DNA from 3 places in the Enterobacter sp. JBIWA008 genome. Region 1 is predicted to be linked to each of the others. Evidence: riboswitches for the same ligand, from Rfam matches in the RefSeq annotation. Region 1 holds a riboswitch; each other region holds the start of a gene.
The links. A riboswitch is a leader RNA that binds a small molecule or an ion and turns the genes downstream of it on or off. The one in region 1 is predicted to bind thiamine pyrophosphate.
Positions count from the first base shown of each region.

Region 2: it holds a riboswitch for thiamine pyrophosphate, as region 1 does, so the genes downstream of both, thiC (phosphomethylpyrimidine synthase ThiC) here and thiB (thiamine ABC transporter substrate binding subunit) in region 1, are expected to answer to the same signal.
Region 3: it holds a riboswitch for thiamine pyrophosphate, as region 1 does, so the genes downstream of both, thiM (hydroxyethylthiazole kinase) here and thiB (thiamine ABC transporter substrate binding subunit) in region 1, are expected to answer to the same signal.

Region 1 covers NZ_CP074149.1:770,093-775,210, forward strand. The annotation lists gene thiQ (thiamine ABC transporter ATP-binding protein ThiQ) at 1-479, opposite strand, end outside; gene thiP (thiamine/thiamine pyrophosphate ABC transporter permease ThiP) at 463-2,073, opposite strand; gene thiB (thiamine ABC transporter substrate binding subunit) at 2,049-3,032, opposite strand; TPP riboswitch at 3,064-3,164, opposite strand; gene sgrR (HTH-type transcriptional regulator SgrR) at 3,201-4,856, opposite strand; gene sgrT (glucose uptake inhibitor SgrT) at 4,945-5,097, shown strand.
Region 2 covers NZ_CP074149.1:277,781-282,898, reverse strand. The annotation lists gene nfi (deoxyribonuclease V) at 1-331, opposite strand, end outside; gene hemE (uroporphyrinogen decarboxylase) at 341-1,405, opposite strand; gene nudC (NAD(+) diphosphatase) at 1,444-2,217, opposite strand; gene rsd (sigma D regulator) at 2,312-2,809, shown strand; TPP riboswitch at 2,864-2,975, shown strand; gene thiC (phosphomethylpyrimidine synthase ThiC) at 3,054-4,949, shown strand; gene thiE (thiamine phosphate synthase) at 4,949-5,118, shown strand, end outside.
Region 3 covers NZ_CP074149.1:3,183,063-3,188,180, reverse strand. The annotation lists gene KGP24_RS15330 (diaminobutyrate--2-oxoglutarate transaminase) at 1-538, opposite strand, end outside; gene KGP24_RS15325 (hypothetical protein) at 851-1,285, opposite strand; gene KGP24_RS15320 (YadA C-terminal domain-containing protein) at 1,496-2,371, opposite strand; TPP riboswitch at 3,005-3,101, shown strand; gene thiM (hydroxyethylthiazole kinase) at 3,137-3,907, shown strand; gene thiD (bifunctional hydroxymethylpyrimidine kinase/phosphomethylpyrimidine kinase) at 3,904-4,704, shown strand; gene KGP24_RS15305 (GntR family transcriptional regulator) at 4,747-5,118, shown strand, end outside.

The DNA of each region.
Region 1 (5,118 bases):
AGCGCCGAGAACGGCTCATCCAGCAGCAGTATCGGCTGCTCGCGCACCAGACAACGCGCCAGAGCTACGCGCTGGCGTTGGCCGCCGGATAGCTCGCCCGGCAGCCTGTCGATGAACCCGACGATCCCCATCTGTGCGGCAATGATCTCCAGCTTCTGGCGCTGGGCATCGTTCAGCCTGAGCCCCGGATGCATTCCCAGCGCGATGTTTTGCCGCACCGTCAGATGGGTAAACAGGTTGTTTTCCTGAAACAGCATTGAGACAGGACGTTTTGCGGGCGGCGTGTGGGTATGATCTTGGTTTTTAATGACGATCGCGCCGCTTGCCGGCTGCAGAAAACCCGCAATCAAATTAAGCAGCGTGCTTTTTCCTGCTCCACTTGGGCCCAGAACCGCAATCATCTCTCCCTGGCGGGCAGAAAGCGTGAATCGCATTGGCAGGTGCTGGTAGAGCCAGGTCACATCAATCAGTTTTAACATCACGCCCCGGGAGTTTTTCGATAACGGTAAATAAGGCAAAGCACAGCAGGAGCAGTAACAGCGCGGTGACCGCGCCGTCCTGGCTACGATAAGAGCCGATTTGCTGATAGAGCCAGTATGGCAGCGTGCGGAAATCGTCATTGCCAAAGAGAGCCACTACGCCAAAATCCCCAATCGACAGCACGCAGGCAAACGCCAGCGCCTGCGCCAGCGGACGTTTTAGCGCGCGCAGTTCGACCACCTTCAGCCGCTGCCATCCCTGCATGCCCAGCGACTGGCACAGCAAACCGTAGCGGCTGTTGACGTCGCGCATCGGGTTTTCCAGCACTTTAAGCGCGTAGGGGATGGCCATCAGGGCGTTGGTGAAAATCACAATGCCGTCGGCGCTTTCCGGCAGGCCGATGGTGCTGTTGAACAGTAAAAAGAAGCCCGTCGCCAGCACGATGCCCGGCATCGCCAGAATCAGCATGCCCGTCAGCTCCAGCGCCTGTCCGGCCTTTTGGGCCTGCCGGGCATAGAGTTCACGGCTGCTCCACAGCAGCATCATGGTCAGCATGACGCACAGCAATCCTGCCGCCAGGGCGATACGCAGCGAGGTCCAGGTCGCCTGCCAGAGGACGGGCTGTTGCAGGACGGACATGAGATTGAGGTTCAGTCCGTCAACGATAACGGCCATCAGCGGCGGCAGCAGAAGCAGGAGCGCCAGCGCGATCAGGATAAAATCGGTAACGCGGCTGTGCAGGCTATCCTGCGGATCGCGCCAGCCGGTAATTTGATTGCTTCCTGCGGGAATGGCTTTACTCAGCCGCTGGCTCAACAGCACCAGCGCAAGGCAGCACGCCATCTGCATCATCGCCAGCAGCGCGGCGCGACCGGGATCGTAGTCGTAGCTTAAGGCCTGGTAAATCGCCAGCTCAATGGTGGTGGCCTGCGGCCCGCCGCCGAGCGACAGCACGGTGGCAAAGCTGGCAAAGCAGAGCATGAAGATTAACGCCGCGACGGGCGGGATCTGGCGGCGCAGCCAGGGCCATTCGACAAAGCGGAAGAACGACACGCCGCGCATGCCGAGCTGGGCAGCAACCTGACGCTGTTCGCCGGGAATGTTTTCCAGCGCCTGCAAAAAGAGGCGCGTCGCCATCGGCATATTGAAAAATACGTGCGCCAGCAGAATGCCCTGCAGGCCGTATGGAGAGAATGACCATTCCAGACCAAGCTGGCCGAACAGCGAAGCCAGCCAGCCCTGGCGACCGTAAACGCTGAGGATCCCAAATACCGCCACCAGCACGGGCAGGATCAGCGTCATGGCACACAGGCGAAGCAGCGCCTCTCTGCCTGGGAAACGCCGACGATACAGTGCGCGTGCCAGAAAAATGGCCGGGATAACCGACAGCAGGGCAGAAAGTAACGCCTGCCAGAAGGAGAACCGGATAACGTGCCAGAGGTAGCTGTCGTGCCAGAGGGCGAGCAGGTCACTCTCTGGCGCGTTGAACCACAGTGCAAGAAAAGCCCCCAGGCTGACCACTACCATCACTACGGCGGCGAGCAGCCCGGGAAGTAACCAGCCGGGAATCAACGGCTGACGGCGCGTTGCCATTCACTTACCCATGCCGCACGCTGCGCGGCGACCTGCTGCGGCGTAAACTCCAGCGAGGCTGTTGGTTTGGTCAACTGCTCGAAACCTGCGGGCAGCGCAACGCTGGTGACCGGATACATCCAGTTGCCTGCGGGAATGGCATTCTGGAACGCCGGTGAAACCATGAACTTCAGGAACTTCTCGGCCAGCTCCGGCTGTTTGCTGGCGGCGGTACGCGCGGCGACTTCCACCTGCAGATAGTGCCCTTCAGCAAAATCAGCGGCAGCATAGTTATCTTTCTTCTCGGCGATAATGTGATAGGCCGGAGAGGTGGTGTAGCTCAGCACCAGGTCGCTTTCGCCTTTCAGGAACAGGCCATAGGCTTCGCTCCAGCCTTTGGTGACGGTGACGGTTTTGGCGGCCAGTTTCTGCCACGCTTCCGGTGCTTTATCCCCGTACACCTTTTGCATCCACAGCAGCAGGCCCAGACCCGGTGTGCTGGTACGCGGATCTTCATAAATCACGCGCCATTTCTGGTCACTCTCGACCAGCTCTTTCAGGCTCTTCGGCGGGTTTTTCAGCTTATTTTTGTCGTAAACAAAAGCAAAGTAGCCATAGTCGAACGGCACAAAGGTGTCGTTTTTCCAGCCGCCAGGCACGTTAACGGCATCTGCCGCTACGCCGCTTTTGGCAAACAGTTTGGTTTGCGAGGCGGCTTCCAGCAGGTTGTTATCCAGCCCGAGCACCACGTCGGCCTTGCTGTTTTTCCCTTCCATGCGCAGACGGTTGAGCAGCGACACGCCATCTTCCAGCGCCACGAACTTCAGCTCGCAGTTACAGTCCGCTTCAAAGGCTTTTTTAACCACCGGGCCAGGGCCCCAGTCGGCAGAGAAGGAGTCATAGGTGTAGACCGTCAGGACGGGCTTCGCAAAAGCAGGCAGCGCAAACAGCGCCAGCAGGGGGAGAACTTTTTTTAACACTTTGCACCTCAAAGTTGAGTGGCAAAGGATTTTGAGCGACAGCCTCAAATCCCTTCGCCGGCGTTATCCGGATCAGGTTCGACGGGTATTATCTCAGCGCACATCTGTGATGCAGCACCCCGTTGAGAACGGCGCTATTGTAATGATTTGGTGAATATTACGAAAGCGTTATGGCTCCGGCGGCGCAAACCAGGCGGATTTAAAATCAAACCAGCCCAGAGTATTCATCCGCAGGCCGCGCATGCTGCGCTGACCCTGGATCATCAGCCAGTGGTGGATCAACGGCACGATTGCCTGCTCGGCCAGCAGCTGCTGGCACCACGCAGCAAGATTCATTTCTCCCGCACGCCACTGGGCGGCATCCTGTTGCCAGTCACGGTCGATGCAGTGCTGGATCAGCGGGACTTCATACAGATGCGAGAAGAGCGAGAAATCGAGCGGCAGGGTAAAGTTGGCGCTGTTGAGCCAGATATCACTGGCGATCTCCCCCTGATGCCATTCGTCATAGTCCACTTCCCTGACGTCTAACGTGACCCCCTCTGCTGCCAGCAGTCGGGTCATGATTCTGGCGATAAAACGATGCTCCACGTGCTCGCGGTAGTAGGTCAGGGTGATGGACTCCAGTCCGGCGGGTTTGTCGCAGTGAACCGGGCGGGCGTGATGCCAGCGCGGAAGCAGGCCGTACGCCGGGAACCAGTATGTCTGGTACTGCTCTTCCGCATGGTAGATAAGATTGGAAGGGGATAAAACGTGGCTGATCCACTTGCGGACGGCCTGGTTTGCCCCACGGTGGGTGCGGCGGTCAAAGAGGAGGTAGTAACATCCCTCTTCCAGGCGACTCTCCACGGCTTTTTCTCCCGTGGTGGGGCCTTCAAGCGTTAGCCCGCAGCTTAGGTCTTCATTGAGATCCGGTAATACCCAGACGTTCACTTCGTCGATGAGCGCCCGATAGCCAAAGTAGTCATCGAACGCGCGGATTTTCAGCTGGTTGCTGTTATTGCGGGAGACGGAGTAAGGCCCGGTGCCAATTGGCAGGCTGGCAAAATTGTTCATTGATTCCCACTCACCGGGCAAAATCATCGACGGCACATAGCCCAGCAGCCAGGGAAGCCACTTGTCCTGCTGCGACAGCTCAATATCCAGCGTCCAGGCCGTGGGGGAGTGGATGCGCGAAATATGCGAGTAGAGCGGCAGCCTGCGGGCTCGTTCCAGAGAGGCAATGACGTCGTGCATTTCCAGCTCGCGGCCGTGGTGAAAGTGGATGCCGGGGCGTAAAAAGAAGCGCCAGTGGCGCGGGGAAAGTTGCTGCCAGTGGTGCGCGATATCCGCTTCCAGTTCCCCGTTTTCCTCATTTATCCGCGTCAGGCCGCTGAAGATTTGCCGGGCCATGTGGGTTTCTGAGCGGCGTAAGGCCGTGCCGGGCAACAGATTTTTCATCGGACGGTAGTAGAGCACCCGCAGGATGTGGCGGCCCTGACGAAAGCTGCGCCCGAGATGGGAAACCAGCATCTGGCGCACGGCGGCTTTGTCGCCAACCAGCTGTACCAGCTGATCGATGCGGTCCTGCTCGAGCAGATCTTCCGCGCGCTGCTGCTGCAGTGCCAGCCCGGTATAGAGAAAGGTCAGCCGCGAGCGTTTCCCACGTCCCGCCTCCGCTTCCCAACTTAGCCAACCCTGCTGCTGCATGGTGTTGAGCAGCGTACGCATATGGCGGCGGGAACAGCTAAGCAGGTCAGCCAGCTCGTTGAGCGTGGTCTCCTGCGATTGCCCCTCGCAGCACTGCCAGAGGCGGATAAACTGTTGTTGCAGACGACCGGAAGGCATAAAAGGGGAACTCCTGACAAAAAACCAGCAATTTATTTATCCCTATATTAGGCCAATAATTCTTCTCGATGAAGCGAGGAGGTAAATTATGAAGAGGTCTACCGCACGTCAGTTTTATCAGCAGTACTTTTCAGCGACAAAAGGATCGTCCTGGCTGGCCCGCCGGTGTGCAGAGCAACGGCTGAAAACGTTAGAAGAATTGATGCAGTGGGACGTTACAACACCGGCCTCTTCCCGCTAACTCGCCTCGATCATGTGTGAC
Region 2 (5,118 bases), 490 kb from region 1:
GCGGGTGTGAGATACCGTGTCCATCGACAAACAGCAGGTCAGGTTTTTGCGAAAGCTCCTCCCACGCTGCCAGCAGCGCGGGATATTCGCGGAAGGAGAGAAAGCCCGGGATGTACGGCATGGTGGTCGCGATGCGCGCCACCTTGTATTCCACCAGCTCGAGCGAAGGGTACTTCAGCACCACCATAGCCGCTCGCGTCACTTCCCCACCCTGCTCGAACCCGACGTCCGCTCCGCCAATGTACTGCGGAGGATCCTTATCCAGACGATCCTCGCGGATCACTGAGGAAGCCAGTTCGATTTGCTGAGCGCGTAGCGACGCGAGATCCATAACCACTCCTTACTTGTGATACTGGGCAGATAGCCGGTGCACCGCCTCCACAAATACGCCTGCATGTTCTGGCGGCACATCCTGATGAATGCCGTGGCCGAGGTTAAAGATGTGGCCTTCACCCTGGCCGAAACCAGACAGTATAGTCGACACTTCTTCTTCAATGCGGGCAGGCTGAGCATAGAGCATGGACGGGTCCATATTGCCCTGCAGCGCCACTTTGTCGCCCACGCGACGGCGCGCATCGGCGATATCGGTGGTCCAGTCGAGACCCAGCGCATCGCATCCGGTGGCCGCCATCGCTTCCAGCCACTGACCACCACCCTTGGTGAATAGCGTCACCGGCACGCGGCGGCCTTCGTTTTCACGCAGCAGGCCATCGACGATTTTGTGCATGTAATAAAGCGAGAACTGCTGATAATCACGACCGGTCAGCACGCCGCCCCAGGTGTCGAAAATCATCACTGACTGCGCGCCCGCCTTAATCTGCGCGTTCAGGTAGAGCGTAACGCTCTTCGCGAGCTTGTCGAGAAGCGTATGCAGGGCCTGCGGCTCGGCGTACATCATCTTCTTAATCACGGTAAAGGCTTTACTGCTGCCGCCTTCCACCATGTAGGTTGCCAGCGTCCACGGGCTGCCGGAGAAACCAATCAGCGGTACTTCGCCTTTCAGCTCGCGGCGAATGGTGCGCACCGCGTTCATCACGTAGCCCAGCTCGCCTTCCGGATCGGGGATCGGCAGCTTATCCACGTCGGCTTTGCTTTTGATTGGGGAGGTGAAACGCGGGCCTTCACCGGTTTCGAAGTACAGGCCAAGGCCCATTGCATCCGGAATGGTCAGAATATCCGAGAAGAGGATCGCAGCATCCAGCGGGAAGCGGCGCAGCGGCTGGAGCGTCACTTCGCAGGCCAGCTCGGCGTTTTTGCACAGCGACATAAAATCGCCCGCCTGCGCGCGCGTGGCTTTGTACTCCGGGAGATAGCGTCCCGCCTGGCGCATCATCCACACCGGGGTGACATCAACGGGCTGGCGCAGCAGCGCACGCAGATAACGATCGTTCTTCAGTTCGGTCATTTTTGCAGTTCCTTAAGCGTCATGGCCTCAGTGTAACACTACTCATACTCGGCCCGACACATCGCCACGGTATCTTCTATCAGCCGGCGCGCCACGGTGCCCGGCGGAGGCAACAGCGGTAGATCGTCGTAGCGATACCAGTTCGCATCCAGCAGTTCTTTCTGGTCGATAACGATCTCACCGCTGTCGTATTCGGCCATAAAGGCCGTCATCAGCGACTGTGGGAACGGCCACGGCTGAGAGGTGACATAGCGCAGGTTCTTCACTTTTATCCCGCTCTCCTCCATCACCTCGCGAGCCACCGCCTGTTCCAGCGTTTCTCCCACCTCGACGAAGCCGGCCAGCACGGTGTGAACGCCGTTGCGATGACGGGTATGCTGCGCCAGCAAAATAGCATCATCCCGGCGGATAGCGACAATAATGCACGGCGCAATTTGCGGATAGTAGCGTTCGCGGCAGTGGCTGCAGAGCATCGCCCACTCGGTTTTGCTCGGACGCATGGTATGACCGCAGTAGCCGCAGTATTTATGCGAGCGGTAAAACTCCGCCAGCTGCACACCGCGCCCCGCCAGCTGGAACAGGCCCACGTCCAGATCCAACACCTGGCGAACGGATCCCAGATCCTGACGACGCGCTTGTTGGATCAACCACACCGGCTCACCCTGCCACTCGCCGATCTTTAGCGCAGGCTGACCCGCGAGATCGAACGTTTCCGCCGCACCGTAGGGCAGTTCTCCACCGGGCAACCATAATTTTTGTTCGTGGCTGACGATCCACCAACCCAGATCTGATTTTTCAATAATACGATCCATATCTATTGCACTACCTTCGCTTCACTGACATGTTGTTAGCATTGTGGTTACATTCTGGATAAGCAGATTCAATCCTACATTTGCGGAGTCGACCATGTTAAACCAGCTGCAAAGCCTGACTGAGCGCGTTAGAGGAAGTAACAAACTGGTGGATCGCTGGCTACATGTACGCAAGCATCTACTCGTGGCTTATTACAATCTGGTCGGTATTAAGCCTGGCAAAGAATCGTTTATGCGACTGAATGAAAAAGCGCTGGATGATTTTTGTCAGGGCCTGGTCGACTATCTGTCCGACGGCCATTTCAATATTTATGAACGCATTATCCGCGAAATGGAAGGGACAACACCCTATTTAGCGGCCAGCAAGCTCTATCCGCTGCTGGAAGCCAACACCCAGCAGATCATGGATTACTATGATTCCGCGCTTGAGAACGCCATCGATCACGATAACTATCTCGAGTTCCAGCGGGCGCTTTCCGATCTCGGTGAAGCGCTGGAAGAGCGATTTACGCTGGAAGATAAGCTGATCGCCCTCGTTCTGGACAATGATTTGAACATCAGTAACGAAGAGAACGTCGCGCGCCCTGCTTGAGTTCTTTATCGTTAACGAGTAATTTACAACCATTCGCCCCTCTCACGAGGGGGATTTTTCTTGTCGGAGTGCCCAGCGCCTGAAAGCGCGGGCTGAGACCGTTAATTCGGGATCCGCGGAACCTGATCAGGCTAATACCTGCGAAGGGAACAAGAGTCACACTGCTGTTGTATCGCCCCTGGGCGATCCTCTCTTGCTTCATCCGTCGTCTGACAAGCCATGTCCTTCACTTTTGGAATGAGCTATGTCTACTGCAAAACTGACCCGCCGCGAACAGCGCGCACAGGCCCAACACTTCATCGACACTCTGGAAGGCAGCGCTTTCCCGAACTCGAAACGCATCTACATTTCCGGCTCGCAGTCCGATATCCGCGTCCCAATGCGCGAAATTCAGCTCAGCCCGACGCTTATCGGCGGCAGCAAAGATAACCCGCAGTATGAAGACAACGAAGCCGTGCCGGTATATGACACCTCCGGCCCGTACGGCGATCCTGCTGTTGCCATCAACGTCCAGCAGGGTCTGGCTAAGCTGCGCCAGCCGTGGATTAATGCGCGCAACGACTGCGAAGAACTGAGCGTGCGCAGCTCTGCGTACACCAAAGAGCGCCTGGCCGACGACGGTCTGGACGAGCTGCGCTTTACCGGCTTGCTGACGCCAAAACGCGCTAAAGCGGGCAAATGCGTGACCCAGCTGCACTACGCGCGCCAGGGCATCGTCACGCCGGAGATGGAGTTCATCGCCATCCGCGAAAACATGGGTCGCGAGCGCATCCGTAGCGAAGTGCTGCGCTACCAGCATCCGGGTGAAGGCTTTGGCGCTCGCCTGCCGGAGAACATCACGCCGGAGTTTGTGCGTGACGAAGTGGCCGCCGGGCGCGCAATTATCCCCGCCAACATCAACCACCCGGAATCTGAGCCGATGATTATCGGCCGCAACTTCCTGGTGAAGGTCAACGCGAACATTGGTAACTCTGCCGTCACCTCCTCCATCGAAGAAGAGGTGGAAAAGCTGGTCTGGTCCACGCGCTGGGGCGCGGACACGGTAATGGATCTCTCCACCGGCCGTTATATCCATGAAACCCGCGAATGGATCCTGCGTAACAGCCCGGTACCGATTGGCACCGTCCCGATTTATCAGGCGCTGGAGAAGGTCAACGGCATTGCCGAAGACCTCACCTGGGAAACATTCCGCGACACGCTGCTGGAGCAGGCTGAGCAGGGCGTGGACTACTTCACTATTCACGCGGGCGTGCTGCTGCGCTACGTGCCGATGACGGCGAAGCGTCTGACCGGCATCGTCTCGCGCGGCGGTTCCATTATGGCGAAGTGGTGCCTGTCCCATCATCAGGAAAACTTCCTCTACGAACACTTTCGCGAGATCTGCGAAATCTGCGCCGCCTATGACGTATCCCTGTCACTGGGTGACGGTCTGCGCCCGGGCTCCATCCGCGACGCCAACGACGAAGCGCAGTTTGCCGAGCTGCACACGCTGGGCGAACTGACCAAAATCGCCTGGGAGTATGACGTGCAGGTGATGATTGAAGGCCCGGGACACGTGCCGATGCAAATGATCCGCCGCAACATGACCGAAGAGCTGGAGCACTGCCACGAAGCGCCGTTCTATACCCTGGGTCCGTTGACCACGGATATTGCTCCGGGCTATGACCACTTCACCTCCGGGATTGGTGCGGCGATGATTGGCTGGTTCGGCTGCGCCATGCTCTGCTACGTGACGCCGAAAGAGCATCTCGGCCTGCCAAACAAAGAGGACGTGAAGCAGGGGCTGATCACCTACAAAATTGCCGCTCATGCGGCGGATCTGGCCAAAGGCCACCCGGGGGCGCAAATCCGCGATAACGCCATGTCGAAGGCGCGCTTCGAATTCCGCTGGGAAGACCAATTCAACCTGGCGCTGGACCCGTTCACCGCCCGCGCTTATCACGATGAGACCCTGCCGCAGGAATCAGGCAAAGTCGCACACTTCTGCTCAATGTGCGGGCCAAAATTCTGCTCGATGAAAATCAGCCAGGAGGTGCGCGACTACGCCGCCGCGCAAACCATTGAAGTGGGTATGGCTGACATGTCTGAAACCTTCCGCGCCAAAGGCGGCGAAATCTATCTCAAAAAAGAGGAGGCGTAATGTACCAGCCCGATTTCCCGCCCGTCCCCTACCGTTTAGGACTCTATCCGGTGGTGGACAGCGTAGCGTGGATAGAGCGCCTGCTGGAGACAGGCGTTCGCACCCTCCAGCTGCGCATCAAGAATAAACCCGATGACGAGGTGGAAGCCGATGTGGTTGCCGCAATCGA
Region 3 (5,118 bases), 2.4 Mb from region 1:
GCATCATACCGTCAACCGCTTCTTTCGGAGACAGGTTGCCGGTCACGGACAGTGCGCCGTGGGTCATACCGTGGTAACCACCAGAGAAGCTGATGATACCGCTACGGCCGGTCACTTTTTTCGCCAGCTTCAGCGCCGCTTCAACGGCGTCAGCACCGGATGGACCGGTGAACTGCAGGCAGTACTCTTTGCCCTGACCAGGCAGCAGAGAGAGCAGGTATTCGGAAAACGCGTCTTTCAGAGGCGTAGTCAGATCCAGAGTGTGTAACGGCAAGCCGCTGGTAATGACATTTTGGATGCTTTTCAGCACATCAGGATGGTTATGGCCAAGCGCAAGGGTTCCTGCGCCTGCTAAACAGTCAAGGTATTCTTTATTATCTGCATCGGTGATCCACACGCCTTCTGCTTTAGCGATGGCTAAAGGCAGTTTGCGCGGATAACTCCTGACGTTAGATTCAAACTCGGCCTGACGGGCCAGATAGGTTTCGTTGCTTTTGTGGGCATCTACGGTGTCAATACGGACTTTATCCGTCATCATATCACTCCTACAACCGCCGCTTCGTTATGAGCCACGATTGAATAAAAAGTTAAAAAACAGATGGGGCCTGAAAAAAACGCCGCCAATATAGAGCCTTTTGCCACGGGGCTCAATGGTTAATTTGTTTACTGTTTTGTGACATGGCGCTCAGGGGAGAAGATATCCCCTTTTTTAGGAAGAAAATTGCACTTTATGGTAAAGAAAAACAGCCTGTTACGTGTGTTCTACCCTGACTGTAAATTCATAAAAAAGAGTGTGACAAATCGTGCCATTCGCTGACCGAAAAGGAGGCAGACTGCCTCCTTGTTATCTTTATTTCTGCGACACCTGCAAAATGCCGTGGTTACGTCCTGCCGTCTTATTCCAGGACGCCGTGGTAATGCCGTTCTCATCAAGGCTTAGCGATATAACAAAACCATTACCGTGAATTTCATAGAAATGAGCATTCAGACGTTTCACGGTGGCCTTTTTACCGTTAATGGTGGCGTTAAAAAAGCCGTTTGAAATCGTGGCGTTAACCGCATCCGATGTGAAAGTGGCTTCACGCAAAGGGTCGTGGACCTTAGCTGGTGCGTGCTGCGCCGCATTTTGGGCTTTTGTTTTGTGGATATCACAAGAGCCGTCATTCGCGTTCATCTCAGTACATCCTGAACGTTCTAATTGAGCACGATAGTGCGCATTAATGGCATGAGCCGGTGTTGTCGCTACCGTCAACATCAGTGCAATCAATATTAATTGAGTTTTCATAGCTAAATTTTTCTCCACCTTATAAAACGCACAGATAATAGGAGACGTACATCATGCCGACCCAAATGCCGACACCAATGAGCATCAGATGCAGGGTCGCTGAAAGAATGATATATCTGAGCATGTTTTTTCTGTCATCGCGATTCTTGCCAGAGGCAAGCGGGTTATTAACTTAATGGCGTCAGTTAATAATGCTTCAGTTGTATTTAGTTAAAAGCCCATTCCGACGCCAACTGATGCTCCCATATTATTGGCGGTATCATCAGAGAAGCTCACTTTCGCGATGACATGTGAACTAAAGTTAACGGATGCCCCGACGGCAATGGCGCTTTCACTATTGTATGTAGCTCCGCCAGCAGAAAACATAACATGCTGATTCGTTTGTACTTGCGGTAAACCTGCCATCGCCATGGCTCCTGAAATACCCGCATTGGCTTGCTTCTTATTATTATCCACTTCATCGTGCAGTGATTTAAATTGCTGGTTGGTATTATTATTCATTGCCTGTAACGTCTGTTTCGTTGCCAGCAGATCCTGAGCGGTGGCGGTAACCGCCTGGGTATTATCAGCCACTTTAGTTTGTGTTGCTGCGTCTACCTGCATGCGCGTCACGGTGGTCGTCACGCCATCTTTGCCATCTACGCCGTTAGTGGGTTTAGGGGCATTTTCCAGGCTATTAAGACGGTTATCTTGCACTTTATTAACGTTCTCCATATTGCTAATTTCTGTGCCGTTCGTCGTGACACCCTGTAAAGCAGCATCGCTTTTTTGATTGGCGGTATCTGCAAGCGCACCAGCAAGTAAGGCTTTTTGGTTAGCCTCATTTGTGGCTTTCTCAATAACCAAAACACCTAATTTAGTGGATTGAAGGTCACTATCCACCTGCGTTAAGCGATTTTCAGTTGAGAGATCGCGAGCAATACTATCATCCTTGTTTTGCGTAATTTGGTCTTGATGGTCATTCACAATATTTGTGATTGATGCGTCATCCCAAACGGCAGCAGCAGCGTCAGTAATATTCATGGCGCTACCTGCTACCACCCCCAATACAAAAACAGAAACAACAGATTTATTTAAAACTTTCATTCGAAGGACTCACATCATTAACGTTTTGAAAAACAAATTTAAGCAGAACAGTTTTTGCCATAGTGAGCATGTGGTTATCTGTATTTCCGTATGTCAATACAGGATATTTATTGCCCGGAGCTTTTTTAATTGCGTGAATAAACTATCAATTAAACTCAAATTAATGATTTTGATCTAAATCATAAATGATATGAATAAATGAAAGGTCAGGATGCGGTATCGAGGAGATTTATTTAATGTATACATTAACTTATGGATTGTTCGATAAATCAATGTGAGCGTTAAGCTATTGATGAAAGTACAAATGTTTAATAGAGTTAAATAAATTAATACCTTCTTATTCTTTCATGCGAAAGAAGTTTTCATATCTTATAAAAGCAGAAGAAGCACGTAATAAAGAACAAAAATAATAGACACAATAAAAGTGCGTAATAAAGTTTTTCAATAACGTATTAACAATTATCGAACCAGAATTAACTAAAGCGTAATAAATGTAGGTAAATGAAGGGAAAGAACGACTGGAGATTTCCGCTGTAACAAACGGGGTGATAAATCGAAACTCCTTGCGCCTGGCCTACGGCCGCGGTTACACTACCTAACGTTAATGAGTTTGATAACTCACTGTTTTAAAAGTATTTTGACTCGGGGTGCCCTTCTTTGTGAAGGCTGAGAAATACCCGTATTACCTGATCTGGATAATGCCAGCGTAGGGAAGTCAGATGCCTTCCCGGTCATCGCTTCTTCACGCAAGGCAGGAGCGAACCCATGCAGCCTGACCTGCTCGATTTACACGTTTTACACCACTTCCGAACCCGTTCTCCGCTTACGCATTGTATGACTAACGACGTCGTACAGACCTTTACTGCCAACGTTCTGCTGGCGCTTGGCGCCTCGCCGGCGATGGTGATTGAGGCGGAAGAGGCTGAACAGTTTGCCGGCATCGCCGATGCATTGCTGATCAACGTTGGTACGCTGACCTCACCGCGTGCCCAGGCGATGCGTCGGGCGATTGAGAGCGCGGTCGCTGCAGGCAAGCCCTGGACGCTGGACCCGGTTGCCGCGGGCGCCCTGACGTTCCGCACCCGCTTTTGCCATCAAATCCTGGCCCTGAAACCGGCCGCCATTCGCGGCAATGCCTCCGAAATTCTGGCTCTTGCCGGAATGAGCGCGGGCGGACGCGGCGTCGATACAACCGACACCGCAGCCAGCGCGGTGCCCGCCGCACAGGCGCTGGCTCGCCAGACCAATGCCGTTGTGGTAGTCACCGGTGAGGTGGATTACATCACTGATGGGCAACGCACCCGCACGGTAACGGGCGGCGATCCGCTGATGACGCGCGTGGTGGGAACCGGGTGCGCACTCTCTGCCGTTGTGGCGGCGAGTTGCTCACTGCCGGGCGACAGGCTGGATAACGTCTCCGCCGCGTGCGGATTTATGAAGCGAGCCGGAACGACAGCCATTGCGCATTCTCGTGGCCCAGGCAGTTTTGCCAGCGCGTTCCTGGATGCGCTCTACACGCTGGAGGAACTGGCATGAAACGGATTAACGCCCTGACCATAGCCGGCACCGATCCCAGCGGCGGCGCGGGTATCCAGGCTGACCTGAAAACCTTCTCCGCCCTTGGCGCATACGGCTGTTCCGTCATTACCGCGCTGGTGGCGCAAAACACGCGCGGCGTGCAGTCGGTTTACCGTATCGAGCCGGATTTTGTTGCCGCGCAGCTGGATTCAGTGTTCAGCGACGTGCGCATCGATACCACCAAGATCGGCATGTTGGCCGAGACCGACATTGTGGAAGCGGTGGCCGAGCGGCTTAAACGCTATCAGGTGCGAAACGTGGTGCTGGATACCGTCATGCTGGCAAAAAGCGGTGACCCGCTGCTCTCCGCCTCTGCCGTCGAGACGCTGCGCAAAAAGCTGCTGCCGCAGGTGGCGCTTATCACGCCCAATCTGCCGGAAGCCGCCGCGCTGTTGGGCGCATCGCATGCGCAAACGGAACGCGAGATGAAAGAGCAGGGGAACGCGCTGCTGTCGATGGGCTGCGGGGCGGTGCTGATGAAGGGCGGCCATCTGGATGACGCTGAAAGCCCGGACTGGCTCTTTACCCGCGACGGCGAAGTGCGTTTTACCGCTCCGCGCGTGCAGACCAAAAACACCCACGGCACGGGCTGTACGCTTTCGGCCGCGCTGGCGGCGCTGCGCCCGCGGCATGAAAGCTGGGCCGATACGGTGCGCGAAGCGAAAATCTGGCTCTCGGCGGCGCTGGCAAAAGCCGATACTCTGGAAGTCGGTCACGGTATTGGGCCGGTACACCATTTTCATGCATGGTGGTAAGCCGTATACTGGCAGGATACATCACGCCTGAGAAAAACAGAGATGGAACAAGCGCATACCCGGTTAATCGCTCAACTGAATGAACGGATCGCCGCGCCCGACAACACGCCGCTGTACCTGAAGTTTGCCGAAACGGTAAAAAATGCGGTGCGAAGCGGCATGCTGGAGCACGGGAACATTTTGCCCGGCGAGCGCGATCTGAGCCAGTTAACCGGGGTGTCGCGCATCACCGTGCGAAAAGCGATGCAGGCGCTGGAGGAAGAGGGGGTGGTGACGCGTTCCCGTGGCTATGGCACGCAAATCAACAACATCTTTGAATATTCGCTAAAAGAGGCGCGCGGCTTTTCCCGGCAGGTGGTACTGCGCGGCCAAAAGCCTAATACGCTGTGGGTCAACAAGCGGGTGGTGAAATGC